One region of the Streptomyces sp. NPDC048566 genome, then DNA from elsewhere that is predicted to be linked to it. Evidence: riboswitches for the same ligand, from Rfam matches in the RefSeq annotation. Region 1 holds a riboswitch; each other region holds the start of a gene.
The links. A riboswitch is a leader RNA that binds a small molecule or an ion and turns the genes downstream of it on or off. The one in region 1 is predicted to bind cobalamin.
Positions count from the first base shown of each region.

Region 2: another riboswitch for cobalamin. It lies ahead of ACGFS9_RS15435 (ribonucleoside-diphosphate reductase subunit alpha); the one in region 1 lies ahead of ACGFS9_RS23585 (cobalamin biosynthesis protein).
Region 3: another riboswitch for cobalamin. It lies ahead of ACGFS9_RS04055 (HoxN/HupN/NixA family nickel/cobalt transporter); the one in region 1 lies ahead of ACGFS9_RS23585 (cobalamin biosynthesis protein).

Region 1 is NZ_JBICWL010000017.1:58,395-63,045, forward strand. It holds gene ACGFS9_RS23570 (class II aldolase/adducin family protein) at 1-237, opposite strand, end outside; gene ACGFS9_RS23575 (anion permease) at 670-1,908, shown strand; gene ACGFS9_RS23580 (hypothetical protein) at 1,929-2,147, shown strand; cobalamin riboswitch at 2,284-2,428, shown strand; gene ACGFS9_RS23585 (cobalamin biosynthesis protein) at 2,532-3,479, shown strand; gene ACGFS9_RS23590 (cobyric acid synthase) at 3,476-4,651, shown strand, end outside.
Region 2 is NZ_JBICWL010000008.1:22,697-27,347, reverse strand. It holds gene mctP (monocarboxylate uptake permease MctP) at 1-604, shown strand, start outside; gene ACGFS9_RS15440 (GNAT family N-acetyltransferase) at 709-1,227, shown strand; cobalamin riboswitch at 1,273-1,430, shown strand; gene ACGFS9_RS15435 (ribonucleoside-diphosphate reductase subunit alpha) at 1,565-3,946, shown strand; gene ACGFS9_RS15430 (ribonucleotide-diphosphate reductase subunit beta) at 3,946-4,651, shown strand, end outside.
Region 3 is NZ_JBICWL010000002.1:56,073-60,723, reverse strand. It holds gene ACGFS9_RS04080 (PadR family transcriptional regulator) at 1-42, opposite strand, end outside; gene ACGFS9_RS04075 (nuclear transport factor 2 family protein) at 124-516, shown strand; gene ACGFS9_RS04070 (four-helix bundle copper-binding protein) at 568-939, shown strand; gene ACGFS9_RS04065 (histidine phosphatase family protein) at 961-1,545, opposite strand; gene ACGFS9_RS04060 (ArsR/SmtB family transcription factor) at 1,678-2,046, opposite strand; cobalamin riboswitch at 2,128-2,332, shown strand; gene ACGFS9_RS04055 (HoxN/HupN/NixA family nickel/cobalt transporter) at 2,360-3,454, shown strand; gene ACGFS9_RS04050 (tetratricopeptide repeat protein) at 3,692-4,651, shown strand, end outside.

The sequences.
Region 1 (4,651 bases):
CAGCCGGTCGTAGGGCACGCCGGTCGGCGTCACCAGCACGGTGTCCCCGACGCGCACGGAGGCGTTTCCCGAGGTGCCGACCACGAGTCCGTCGGCCACCGTGCGGCGCGCCGTCGCCACGAGGTCGCCCCACGCCTCCTCCAGCGCGCCCGCCGCGCGGCGGGGCGGGCCCGCGTCCGCGGGGCGCGCCGGCGGTCCGCCGTGCCGTGCGCCGCGGCCCTCGTGCTCATCCGTCATGGGTCGATCCTCCCCGTCGTCGCCGCGCTCGGCCCGTGCCGCCGCCCGCCCGCGCTCGCGGGCGGGTTCGCCGGCCGCGCCGGGTCCCTCCGTGCGGGAATCCTGTCAGCCGCGGGCCGGAGGGCGACCGGCCGGGGGGCGAGGACGCGCGGAGGGTGCCGAGCGGAGGCCGCCGGAGCCTCCACGGCCCCGGCGCGTGACGAGGATCTCCCCGGCGGCAGGCCCGGCGGTCCGGGCCGGTCCCGAGGCGTGCGGCGACCCGTACGGGGACCGGGTGTTCGACCTCTGTTCGAGTGTCGCGGCCTCCCCCGGGGACAAGCGGAGGACGGATTCGCCCTTCGGGACACCACAAAGCCCGACCCAGTTCATCTTCCGTTCATCCAGGTTGCCTACGGTCCACCTGCCACTGACGTCCAACAGAAGCCTGGGTAAATGGAACACATCACGCTCCTCCTCGGAATCGTGATCGTCACCGCTCTCGTGTTCGATTTCACGAACGGTTTCCACGACACCGCCAACGCGATGGCCACCACCATCTCGACCGGCGCGCTCAAGCCCAAGGTCGCGGTGGCGATGTCCGCCGTGCTGAACCTTGTCGGCGCCTTCCTCTCGGTCGAGGTCGCCAACACGATCTCCAAGGGCCTCGTCGACGAGTCCGGCATCCGGCCAGAAGTGATCTTCGCCGCCCTGGTGGGCGCGATCCTCTGGAACCTGGTGACCTGGCTCATCGGACTGCCGTCCAGTTCCAGCCACGCCCTCATGGGCGGCCTGGTCGGCGCCACCATCGCCTCGGCCGGCACCGGCGCGGTGCACGGGGACGTCCTGGTCGGCAAGGTGCTCATCCCCGCCGTGGCGGCCCCGATCGTCGCCGGCCTGGCCGCGCTGTTCGCCACCCGGCTGTCCTACCGCCTCGGCCGGAACGCCGGCGGCAAGGCGACCGAGAAGGGGTACCGCGCCGGGCAGATCGCCTCCGCGGGCCTGGTCTCGCTGGCCCACGGCACCAACGACGCGCAGAAGACGATGGGCATCATCACCCTGGCCCTGGTCGCCGGCGGCGCCGTGGCGCCCGACTCCGACCCGCCGGTCTGGGTCATCCTCTCCGCCGGTCTCGCGATCGCGCTCGGCACCTACCTGGGCGGCTGGCGCATCATCCGCACCATGGGCAGGGGCCTGACCGACCTCCAGCCGCAGCAGGGCTTCGCCGCCCAGACCAGCGCGGCGACGGTCATCCTCGCCTCCTCGCACCTCGGCTTCTCCCTCTCCACCACGCACGCGGTCTCCGGGTCCGTGATGGGCGCGGGCCTCGGCCGCAAGGGCGGCGTGGTCCGCTGGTCCACCGCCACCCGCATGCTCGTCGCCTGGGTGCTCACGCTGCCGGCCGCCGCCCTGGTCGGCGCCCTGGCCGAGTGGGTCACCGGCTTCGGCGCCTGGGGCACCACGCTGGTCGCGGTGTTCCTTGTCGTCTCCAGCCTGGCGATCTGGCGCCGCTCGCGGCGCGAGGTCATCGACCACACCAACGTGAACGACGACGAGCCCGCGGGCGTCGTCACCACCGCCATGGCCGCCGTCACCCCGCCGCCCGCCGGCTCCGTGGCCGAGGACCTCGCGGCCACCATCCCCGCTCCCGCCGAGCCCGCGGCGAACCCGCCGGCGCCGTCGCGCGTGGCCTGAGAACCGAAGGTAGAAACAGCATGCACATCGACTGGTCAGCCCTCGGTTCCGTCTTCGGGGTGAGCCTCGCGGCCACCGTCGCCCTCGTCGGCCTCTTCACCCTCGGCGTCGCCGGCCTCTCCAAGAAGGAGTCGTCGCAGGGCGGCTCCGCCGTCGCGGCGGCCACCGGTGCCTACGTGTGCTTCGCCGCCTGCGCCGCGGCGGTCGCGTACGGCATCACGCTCATCATGAGCAAGTAGAACCGGACGAACGGCCCGAACGGGCCGTCATCGGGCAGCACTTCACGTGGGGTGCGGGACGGAACATCCGTCCCGCACCCCACGGGCGTGTGGGGCTGCGCACACTCTCCTCGTGCAGGTCAACAGCAAGTTGACTGCCGTTCTCACGCGTGGTGGACTGCCCAGGCCAAGTACGGGGGCATGAGAGGAAGCCGGTGTGAATCCGGCGCGGTCCCGCCACTGTGACCGGGGAGGCGACTCCCCGGGAGCCAGGAACTCTCGCCGCCGGTCTCGTCGAACCAGGGCGTGGACACCCTGAGTGAGGACACATCGCCATGCGCGGCTGCCCGTTGCCGGTCCTGTCGAGTACGAGCGTTCCGCCGCACCCCGCGGCCGGCTGACCCCGTGCGGGCCGATCGCGTCTTCGCGTACGGCGCCGCCGCCGGCCTCCTCGGCGACCTGCTGCTCGGCGATCCCCGCCGCGGGCATCCGGTCGCCGCGTTCGGGCGGGCGGCCGGGGCCGTCGAGCGGAGCCTGTGGCACGACCACCGCGGGTGGGGCGCCCTGCACACCGCCGTGTGCGGCGGCGGCGCCACCGCCCTCGCCGTACTCGCCCACCGCTCCCTGCGCTCCTCGCGAGCCGCTTCCCTCGCCCTGACCGCCGCCACCACCTGGGCCGTGGTGGGCGGCACCTCGCTCGGCCGCGAGGGGCGGGCGGTCGCGGGCGCACTCGCGGCCGGGGACCTCCGCGGCGCCCGGGAACGCCTGCCGCACCTGTGCGGGCGGGACCCCGAGGCGCTCGACGCCGACGGCATCGCCCGCGCGGTCGTCGAGTCCGTCGCCGAGAACACCTCCGACGCCGTGGTGGGCGCGCTCGTCTGGGGCGCCGTGGCCGGCGTGCCCGGCCTCGTCGCCTTCCGCGCCGTCAACACGCTGGACGCGATGGTGGGCCACCGGTCCCCGCGCCACCGCCGCTTCGGCTGGGCCTCCGCCCGGCTCGACGACGTCGCGGGCTGGCCCGGCGCCCGGCTGACCGCGCTGCTCGCGGCCGTCGCCGGGACGGACCCGGGCGGCGCGGTGCGGGCCTGGCGTGCCGACGCCGGCCGGCACCCGAGCCCCAACGCCGGTCCGGTGGAGGCGTCGTTCGCCGGCGCGCTCGGGGTGCGGCTCGGCGGCACCCTCTCCTACGCCGGACGGATCGAGCACCGGCCGGTACTCAACGGCGCCGGGCGCACCGTCCGGGTCGCCGACATCGAGCGGGCCGTGCGGCTCTCGCGCCGCGTCGGCTGGCTGGCGCTGGGCGTGTGCGCCGGCGGACGGGCTCTGCTGAGCCGGAAGGGGCGTGGCGCGTGAGCGGCGGGCTGCTGATCGCCGGGACCACCTCGGACGCGGGCAAGAGCGTGGTGACCGCCGGGATCTGCCGGTGGCTGGTGCGCCACGGGGTGAAGGTGGCGCCGTTCAAGGCGCAGAACATGTCCCTGAACTCGTTCGTGACGCGGGAGGGCGCCGAGATCGGGCGGGCGCAGGCGATGCAGGCGCAGGCCGCCCGGGTGGAGCCGACCGCCCTGATGAACCCCGTGCTGCTCAAGCCGGGCGGTGACCGGACCAGCCAGGTCGTGCTGCTGGGCAGGCCGGTGGGCGAGATGAGCGCCCGCGGATTCTTCGGCGGCCCGGCGGGCGAGGAGCCGTCGGCGCTCGCGTCCGGGGGGCACCGGGAGGCACTGCTGGCGACGGTGCTCGACTGTCTGGACCGGTTGCGGGGCACGTATGACGCGGTGATCTGTGAGGGGGCGGGAAGTCCGGCCGAGATCAATCTGCGGCGCACCGACATCGTGAACATGGGCATCGCGCGGAACGCGGGGCTGCCCGTGCTGGTCGTCGGCGACATCGACCGGGGCGGGGTGTTCGCCTCGTTCTTCGGGACGGTGGCCCTGCTGTCGCCCGAGGACCAGGCGCTGGTCGCCGGGTTCCTCGTCAACAAGTTCCGCGGCGACGTGAGTCTGCTGGAGCCCGGGCTCGACATGCTGCACGGCCTCACCGGCCGCCGCACCCTGGGCGTGCTGCCCTTCCGGCACGGTCTGGGCATCGACGAGGAGGACGGGCTGCGGGTCTCGCTGCGCGGCGCGGTCCGCGAGTCGGCGGTCTCCTCCCCCGTCGGCGCGGACGTCCTGCGGGTCGCGGTGTGCGCGGTCCCGCTGATGTCGAACTTCACCGACGTGGACGCGCTGGCCGCCGAACCGGGCGTCGTCGTGCGGTTCGTGGACCGGGCCGAGGAACTGGCCGACGCGGACCTGGTGATCGTGCCGGGGACCCGGGGCACGGTGAAGGCGCTGGCGTGGCTGCGCGAGCGGGGTCTCGCGGACGCGATCGCCCGCCGGGCCGCCGAGGGCCGCCCGGTGCTGGGGATCTGCGGCGGCTTCCAGCTCCTCGGGGAGCACATCGAGGACGAGGTCGAGTCGCGGGCCGGGCACGTCGACGGACTCGGACTCCTCCCCGTCCGGGTGCGGTTCGCGCGGGAGAAGACG
Region 2 (4,651 bases), on a different contig from region 1:
GTTCGCGGCCATCGGGATCGGCGCGCTCGTCCCGGCGGCCATCATGTCGATCGCGGCCGCCAACCTCTTCACCCGGAACATCTACAAGGACTTCATCAAGCCGGACGCGACCCCGAAGGAGGAGACCCGCGTCTCCAAGATCGTCTCGCTGCTGGTCAAGGTGGGCGCGCTCGTCTTCGTCCTGACGATGGACAAGACGGTCGCGATCAACTTCCAGCTGCTGGGCGGCATCTGGATTCTGCAGACCTTCCCGTCGCTGGTCGGCGGACTGTTCACCCGCTGGTTCCACCGCTGGGCGCTGCTGGCCGGCTGGGCGGTCGGCATGGCCTACGGCACGCTCGCCGCCTACGGGGTGGCCTCGCCGACCCAGAAGCACTTCGGCGGCAGTTCCAAGGAGATCCCCGGCATCGGGGAGATCGGCTACATCGGCCTGACGGCGTTCGTCCTGAACGTGGTCGTCTCCGTCGTCCTCACCTTCGCCCTCAGGGCGTTCAACGCGCCCGACGGCGTCGACGAGACCTCGCCGGAGGACTACACGGCCGACGCGGGCGACCCCGGCGTGCGGACGGACCTCCCGCCGGCCACCGCGGGCGCGAGCAACTGAGCGACACCCCGGGCCGTCGCGCGCGCCCGGGTCCGAGCGGGGCGGCGGGCCGCCGGAGAGAATCCGGCGGCCCGCCGCCCCGTCCGTCCGGCACACTCGGCTCCATGGACTTCGTGATCAGGCAGGCGCGGCCGGCGGAGTACCCGGCCTTGGGCGAGATCACCGCGCAGGCGTATCTCGGCGACGGGCTGCTCGACTTCGGGGCGGCCGATCCGTACCTGGCGAGGCTCCGCGACGTCGCCGGGCGGGCCGCGGACGCCGACGTCCTGGTCGCCGCCGCCGGGGACCGGGTGGCCGGCGGGGTGACCTTCGTGCCGGACGGCGGCCCCCTGGCGGACATCGCCCGTCCCGGCGAGGCCGAGATCCGGATGCTCGCCGTCGCGCGCGCGTTCCGCGGCCGGGGCGCCGGGGAGGCGCTCGTGCGGGCCTGCGCCGAACGCGCGGGGGCCGTCCCGGGGTGCGTGCGGGTCGTGCTGTCGACGCAGCCGTCCATGCTCGCCGCCCACCGGCTCTACGGGCGCCTGGGCTTCACCCGCGCCCCGGAGCGCGACTGGAACCCGGTCCCGGAGCTCGGCGACATCCGGCTGCTCACCTACGAGTTGACGCTCCGGCACGCTCCGTAGCCCTCATCGAGGACAACACGACACAACATGTGGGGGTGCTCTCGGGGCCCGGCACAAGATGTATGCTCGTGCTCGCTGTCGCCGCAGGGGAATCCGGTGCGAATCCGGAACTGTCCCGCAACGGTGTACTTGTGCGTTTTCGTCCCGCGGACGGGCCCGCACACGTCTCAGTCCGAGGACCTGCCGACAGCGCGCCCCGGCCGTCCGGCCCGGGTGCCGACGACGTCCGGGCCTCGCGGAGTGGGCCGGTGGACGCGGTGCGCTGGCTGCCCAGAAGCGCTTCCGTGTGCCCCCGTGCTCCCCGACAGGCCCCGTGCCGAGCGAGGGAGAGTCCCACGTGACCATCGCGCCAGCAGATCCGGCCTCAGCGACCGCGCACCAGGACCCGGTGGAGACCGACGGCCCCCAGGGCGCACTGCTGCGGACCCTGACGGACCTCACCGCCGACCTCGCCGACGCCGACCCCGGCCGGGTCGCCGCCGCGGCGCTGCGGGGCCGCTCCGCCAACGCCGACGAGGCCGAGCTGCGCGAACTGGCCACGGAGGCGGCCGCCGGCCTCATCTCCGAGGACCCGGTGTACTCGCGGCTCGCGGCCCGGCTGCTGACCCTGAGCATCGCGGCCGAGGCCGCGTCCCAGGGTGTCACCACGTTCTCCGAGTCGGTCGCGGTCGGCCACCGCGAGGGCCTGGTCGCCGACCGCACCGCCGCGTTCGTGCGGCTGCACGGCGCGCGGCTGGACGCGCTGATCGACGCCGAGGGCGACGACCGCTTCGGCTACTTCGGCCTGCGGACGCTGCACAGCCGCTACCTGCTCCGCCACCCCATCACCCGCCGGGTGGTGGAGACGCCGCAGCACTTCATGCTGCGGGTGGCCGCCGGTCTGGCCGAGGACGACACGACGGGCGCCGTCGAGGAGGTCGCCGCGCTGTACCGGCTGATGAGCCGGCTCGACTACCTCCCGTCCTCCCCCACCCTGTTCAACTCCGGCACGCGGCACCCCCAGATGTCGTCCTGCTACCTGCTCGACTCCCCGCTCGACGAGCTGGACTCCATCTACGACCGCTACCACCAGGTGGCCCGGCTCTCCAAGCACGCCGGCGGCATCGGGCTGTCCTACTCCCGCATCCGGTCACGCGGTTCGCTGATCCGCGGCACCAACGGGCACTCCAACGGCATCGTCCCGTTCCTCAAGACGCTGGACGCCTCGGTCGCCGCGGTCAACCAGGGCGGGCGGCGCAAGGGCGCGGCGGCGGTGTACCTGGAGACCTGGCACTCCGACATCGAGGAGTTCCTGGAGCTGCGCGACAACACCGGTGAGGACGCCCGGCGCACGCACAACCTGAACCTCGCGCACTGGATCCCGGACGAGTTCATGCGCCGGGTGAACGAGGACGGCGTCTGGTCGCTGTTCTCCCCCGCCGACGTGCCCGAGCTGGTCGACCTGTGGGGTGACGCGTTCGACGCCGCCTACCGCAAGGCCGAGGAGGCGGGCCTCGCCAGGAAGACCCTCCCGGCCCGCGACCTGTACGGCCGCATGATGCGCACCCTCGCGCAGACCGGCAACGGCTGGATGACCTTCAAGGACGCCGCCAACCGCACCGCCAACCAGACGGCGGAGCCCGGCCACACCGTGCACTCCTCGAACCTGTGCACCGAGATCCTGGAGGTCACCGACGACGGGGAGACCGCGGTCTGCAACCTGGGCTCGGTCAACCTGGGCGCGTTCGTCGTCGGTGACGACATCGACTGGGAGCGGCTCGACGCGACCGTGCGCACCGCGGTGACCTTCCTCGACCGGGTCGTGGACATCAACTTCTACCCGACCGAGCAGGCCGGCCGCTCCAACTCCCGCTGGCGTCCGGTCGGTCTGGGCGCCATGGGCCTTCAGGACGTCTTCTTCAAGCTGCGGCTGCCGTTCGACTCTGCGCAGGCGCGCGCCCTGTCGACCCGGATCGCCGAGCGCATCATGCTCGCCGCCTACGAGGCGTCCGCGGACCTCGCCGAGCGCAACGGCCCGCTGCCGGCCTGGGAGAAGACCCGCACCGCCCGCGGCGTGCTGCACCCCGACCACTTCGACGTCGAGCTGAACTGGCCCGAGCGCTGGGCGGCGCTGCGGCAGCGCATCGCCGAGGTCGGCATGCGCAACTCGCTGCTCCTCGCCATCGCGCCGACCGCCACCATCGCCTCGATCGCGGGCGTCTACGAGTGCATCGAGCCGCAGGTGTCGAACCTGTTCAAGCGCGAGACGCTCTCCGGCGAGTTCCTCCAGGTCAACTCGTACCTCGTGGCCGAGCTGAAGAAGCTCGGGGTGTGGGACGCGCAGACCCGTGAGGCGCTGCGCGAGTCCAGCGGTTCGGTCCAGGGCTTCACCTGGGTGCCGCAGGACGTGCGCGATCTGTACCGCACGGCCTGGGAGATCCCGCAGCGCGGCCTGATCGACATGGCCGCGGCGCGGACCCCGTTCCTGGACCAGGCGCAGTCGCTGAACCTGTTCCTGGAGACGCCGACGATCGGCAAGCTCTCCTCGATGTACTCGTACGCCTGGAAGTCGGGCCTGAAGACGACGTACTACCTGCGGTCCCGGCCGGCGACGCGCATCGCCCGCGCGGCCCGGGCCCAGGCGCGCCCTGAGAAGACCATCCCCGTCCAGCAGGCCGCCGACCCCGAGGCCGTCGCCTGCTCCCTGGAAAACCCCGAGTCCTGCGAGGCCTGCCAGTGATGACCGACACCGACCGCGAGAAGGCCGGGTCCGAGAAGAACCTGCTCGACCCGGGCTTCGAACTGACGCTCCGTCCCATGCGCTACCCGGACTTCTACGAGCGCTACCGGGACGCGATCAAGAACACCTGGACCGTCGAGGAGGTCGACCTCCACTCGGACGTCGCCGACCTGGCGAAGCTCACACCGGGCGAGCAGCACATGATCGGCCGGCTGGTCGCGTTCTTCGCGACGGGCGACTCGATCGTGGCGAACAACCTCGTGCTGACGCTGTACAAGCACATCAACTCCCCCGAGGCCCGGCTCTATTTGAGCCGCCAGCTGTTCGAGGAGGCCGTGCACGTCCAGTTCTATCTGACGCTGCTCGACACGTACCTGCCCGACCCCGAGGACCGCGCGGCGGCCTTCGCCGCGGTGGAGAACATCCCCTCCATCCGCGAGAAGGCGCAGTTCTGCTTCCGGTGGATGGACTCGGTGGAGAAGCTCGACCGGCTGGCGGACAAGGCGGACCGCCGTCGCTTCCTGCTGAACCTCATCTGCTTCGCCGCGTGCATCGAGGGCCTGTTCTTCTACGGCGCCTTCGCGTACGTCTACTGGTTCCGCAGCCGGGGGCTGCTGCACGGTCTGGCCACCGGCACCAACTGGGTGTTCCGCGACGAGACGATGCACATGAGCTTCGCCTTCGACGTCGTGGACACCGTCCGCA
Region 3 (4,651 bases), on a different contig from region 1:
GCCCTCCAGGAGCGCGGCCAGAACAGCGTGTCGCAGTGCCATCCTCCAAGGCTAGACGCCTTGCACCCGGGCGACTAATCTGATGCGCACCTATTCAATTAGTTGACTATGAGGGGAGACGCGATGAACGCGTTCCGCAAGGCCGTGGAGGCGGGCGACCTCGCCGCCGTCGAGGAACTGCTCGCCCCCGACGTCGTGTTCACCAGCCCCGTCGCCTTCAAGCCCTACCCCGGCAAGCCGATCACCGCCGCCATCCTCCGCGGTGTCTGGCGCGTGTTCAGCGACTTCCGGTACGTCCGCGAGATCGCCGGAGCGGACGGCCGCGACCACGCCCTCGTCTTCACCGCCAAGGTGGGCGACAAGGAGATCAACGGCTGCGACTTCCTGCACATCGACGAGGACGGCCTGATCGACGAGTTCACCGTCATGGTGCGGCCCTTGTCGGCGGCCCAGGCCCTGTCCGCCGCCATGGGGGCGGAGTTCGAGCGGATCTCCCGCGAGGCGGCCGGAGCGTGAGACGCCACGCCCGCGCCGTTTGAACCGACTCCCGCGGGCTATCCGGTAGTTGTGACCTCCACGACATCCCGGCAGGCGCTCGTCCGCTTCCTGGAGGACCGCTTCGCCTGCGCCCAGGCGTGCAGCCGGTGCGCCCGGTCCTGCGCCCTGCGCGCCAGTCTCATGCATCCCGACGGCCCCGAGGAACAGGGCCTGGTCCGCCGCGAGGGCGTGTTGTGCGCCGAGGTCTGCGAGGCGACGGTCCAGATCCTGTCCCGGCAGACCGCACAGGACGAGCGGGAGGTGCGCGCCCAGCTGGAGTGGTGCCGCGACGTCTGCCTGCGGTGCGCGGACGTCTTCGACGGCTTCCCCGGCGCGGAGGGGTCGGCCAAGACCTGCCGCGAATGCGCGCAGGCGTGCTCCGACTTCCTCGCCGTCCTGTGACCGGGAGCGGGCCGCCCCGGCTCAGGCCGGCGCCGCCAGCGGCCGTCCCGCGCGCACGTTCCAGCGCCCCGCGCGGCCACTGAGCTCCGTCGCGCTGAGCGGTGCCACGTCGACTCGCCAGAACGCCGACTCCGGGGCCCCCAGCGCCCGGACCACCAGGGCGCGCACGACCTCCGGTTCGACCACCGCGACGACCCGGCCGTCGTGCCGGGCGGCGTCGTCCAGACACTCCGCCACCCGCGCGCAGAAGGCCCGCACCGACTCGCCGCCGTGCGGCGCCGACGCGGGATCGGCGAGCCAGCGCGCGACCGCCTCCGGCTCCGCGGCGCTCACCTCGCCGAGTGTCGCCCCCCGCCAGCGGCCCACCCGCAGGCCGGCCAGCCCGGGGACGTCGCCCGCGCCGTCGAGGCCGAGCGCCTGCGCGGTCTGGCGGCACCGCGTGGTGGGGGAGGCCCACAGCCGGTCGCCGGACGGCACCGCACCCGACTCCCGGGCCGCCCGGGCGGCCCGCAGACCGGAGGCGTCCACCGGGCCGCCGTCGTCGAAGCGCGCCTCGCGCAGCGCCGCACCGGTCGCCGCCGCCACCAGGGTCACCCTGCTCGTCATCCCCATCACTCTCCCGTGTCATGGCGTGCCGGGGCCATGCGCCCCCGACCTCGTCGGCGCCGGCGAGGGTGACGCCTGCCCCGTCCCGTGCCCACCGGCGCTCCGCCGCGCCGGGCACCGCCGGGTGGTGGGCTACTCCGTCGGCCCGTTGTCGCCGGCGCAGTGCCCGAGCAGGTCGGCGACGACCGGGTCGACGATCGCGTACCGCACCACGCGGCCCTCCTTCTCGCCCGCCACCGCGCCCGCCGTGCGCAGCAGGCGCAACGCCTGTGAAACGGCCGGATCCCTCATGCCGCAGGCCACCGCGAGATCCGAGACCGCGAGGGGGCCGGCCCGGTGCAGCGCGAGCAGCAGCGCGAGCCGCCCCGGGTCGGACAGCAGGGCGAACCGACCCGCCCAGGACCGGACATGGCCCGGCTCGCCGATCGCGGCGATGGCATCGCACACCCGGTGGCCGTCGATGGTCCGGCGGTCCGCGTGCTCGGCGGGGATCAGGTGCATGACCGGCATCCTTCCAGGCGGTCGGTTGTGATCTTGCATACCTGCGCGGCTGCGCAGCTATGCAGGAACAGTGTGCCCCGCCTACGGTGGTGCCGCCGTGGTGCTCGGGAAGACCGGTGACGGCCCTTGGAGTTCAGGGGTCCAGTCCGGAGCGGCCCTCGCCACTGTGATCGGGGAGCGTGCGTCCCAGTTGGGCACGGTCACTGTCCGCCCGCGGACGGGAAGGCCGGGACGAACGCGCACCACCCCGTAAGCCAGGAGACCGGCCACGGCATCTCACGAAGTGATCCACGAGGTGCTGGAGCGTGACCGCATGACCCTGCCCGAGATCAAGGCTGCCCCGTTCCGGTGGCGGCGCGAGGACACCGTCCGGACGGCGGGGCTGATGGGGGTGATCGTCGCCCTGCACGTCGTCGCCTTCGGCATCCTCTTCCTCCTCGTCGTCCCCGGGCACTACGAGGTCGGCTCCAAGGCGTTCGGCATCGGACTCGGCGTCACCGCCTACACCCTGGGCATGCGGCACGCCTTCGACGCGGACCACATCGCCGCCATCGACAACACCACCCGCAAGCTGATGGCCGACGGCAAGCGCCCGGTGTCGGTGGGCTTCTGGTTCGCGCTCGGGCACTCCAGCGTGGTCGTCGTCATGGCCGCGCTGGTGGCCGGCGGCGCACAACTCGCCGGCACGCTCGTCAACGACGACTCGACCACGCACCGGACGCTCGGTGCCGTCGGCACGACCGTCTCCGGCTCCTTCCTGTATGTGATCGCCGCCCTCAACCTGGTCGCCCTGCTGGGCATCCTGCGGGTGTTCCGGGCGATGCGGTCGGGAACGTTCGACGAGGCGGAACTCGAACAGCACCTGGATTCCCGCGGGTTCATGAACCGTGTGCTCGGCCGGCTCACCCGGTCCGTCAGCCGGCCCGGCCAGATGTACCCCGTCGGCTTCCTCTTCGGCCTGGGCTTCGACACGGCGACCGAGGTCACCCTGATGGTGATGGCCGGCTCCGGCGCGGCGGCGGGCCTTCCCTGGTACGCCGTCCTGTGCCTGCCGCTGCTGTTCGCGGCCGGCATGAGCCTGTTCGACACCCTGGACGGCACCTTCATGAACTTCGCCTACCAGTGGGCCTTCTCCAACCCGGTCCGCAAGGTCTTCTACAACCTGACCATCACCGGCCTGTCGATCGCCGTCGCCTTCTTCATCGGGACGATCGAACTGGTCGGCGTCCTGCACGACCGGCTGGATCTCGACGACGCGCTCACCAACCGGATCGCGGGCATCGACCTGGACAACGCGGGCTACGTCATCGTCGGCCTGTTCGTCGTCGTGTGGGCCGCGGCGCTGGCCTACTGGCGACTGGCCAGGGTGGAACAGCGGTGGGCCGCCCGCCTCGGCCAGGGCGGCTGACGTTCCAGGCGCCCGCCGCCGAGGCGGGAGCGGCGGGCCCGCCTCGGCGGCGCAGGGCCTCAGAGGCCGCCGGCCCGCCCCGCGCCCCCGGCGGGCCCCGCGCCCGCGGCGCGCCCGTCCGGCGGCCTCGGCCCCTGCTCCCGCCCGGCGCCGTACCCAGCCGGCCGACCGCTCGCCATACTGGGACGGGGCCCGGGGAGCCCCGTGGCCGAGCAGTGACGGGGGCGAACGCACGCGATGGCGCAGAGCAGACTGATCCAGGGCCGGTACCGGCTGCTGGACCGCATCGGGCGGGGCGGCATGGGCGAGGTGTGGCGGGCCCTCGACGAGTCCCTCGGGCGGAACGTGGCCGTGAAGTGCCTCAAACCGCTCGGCCCGCACCGCGACCCGTCCTTCGCCGGCGTCCTGCGGGAGCGGTTCCGCCGCGAGGCCCGCGTGGCGGCGGCGCTCCAGCACCGCGGGGTGACCGTCGTCCACGACTTCGGCGAGTCCGAGGGCGTGCTCTACCTCGTGATGGAGCTGCTGGAGGGACGCGACCTCGGTCAGGCCCTGGAGGACAACGGCCGCCGCCCCCTCGCCGTCGACGAGGTGGTCGACATCGCCGCACAGGTGACCGCCGCGCTCGACTACACCCACCGCCAGGGCATCGTGCACCGCGACCTCAAGCCCGCCAACATCATGCGGCTCACCGAAGGCACCGTGAAGATCTGCGACTTCGGCATCGCCCGCCTCGGACACGACATCGGGTTCACCTCACGCCTCACCGGCACCGGCATCGCGATGGGCACGCCGCACTACATGTCCCCGGAACAGATCGGCGGTACGGAGGTCGACCAGCGCAGCGACCTCTACTCGTTCGGCTGCGTCCTGTACGAAATAGCCACCGGAGCACCGCCGTTCGACCTGGAGGACGCCTGGTCCATCCTGGTCGGGCACCGCGACACCGAACCGGAACCGCCCCGGCGCCACCGTGCCGAACTGCCCGCCTACCTGGACCGGATCATCCTCGACCTGCTCGCCAAGGAACCCGAGAGCAGACCCCGGGACGCCCGGGAACTGGCCGACCGCCTCGACGCGGGGCGGGGCGCCCCCCGCTACGCGCCGACCGTGGCCCCCGCCGCCCCGCGCCCCGCCGCACCGGCCGGGCCCGCGCCCCTGCCGTCACCCGCCCCGGGGACGTCCTCCCGGCTGCCGTCC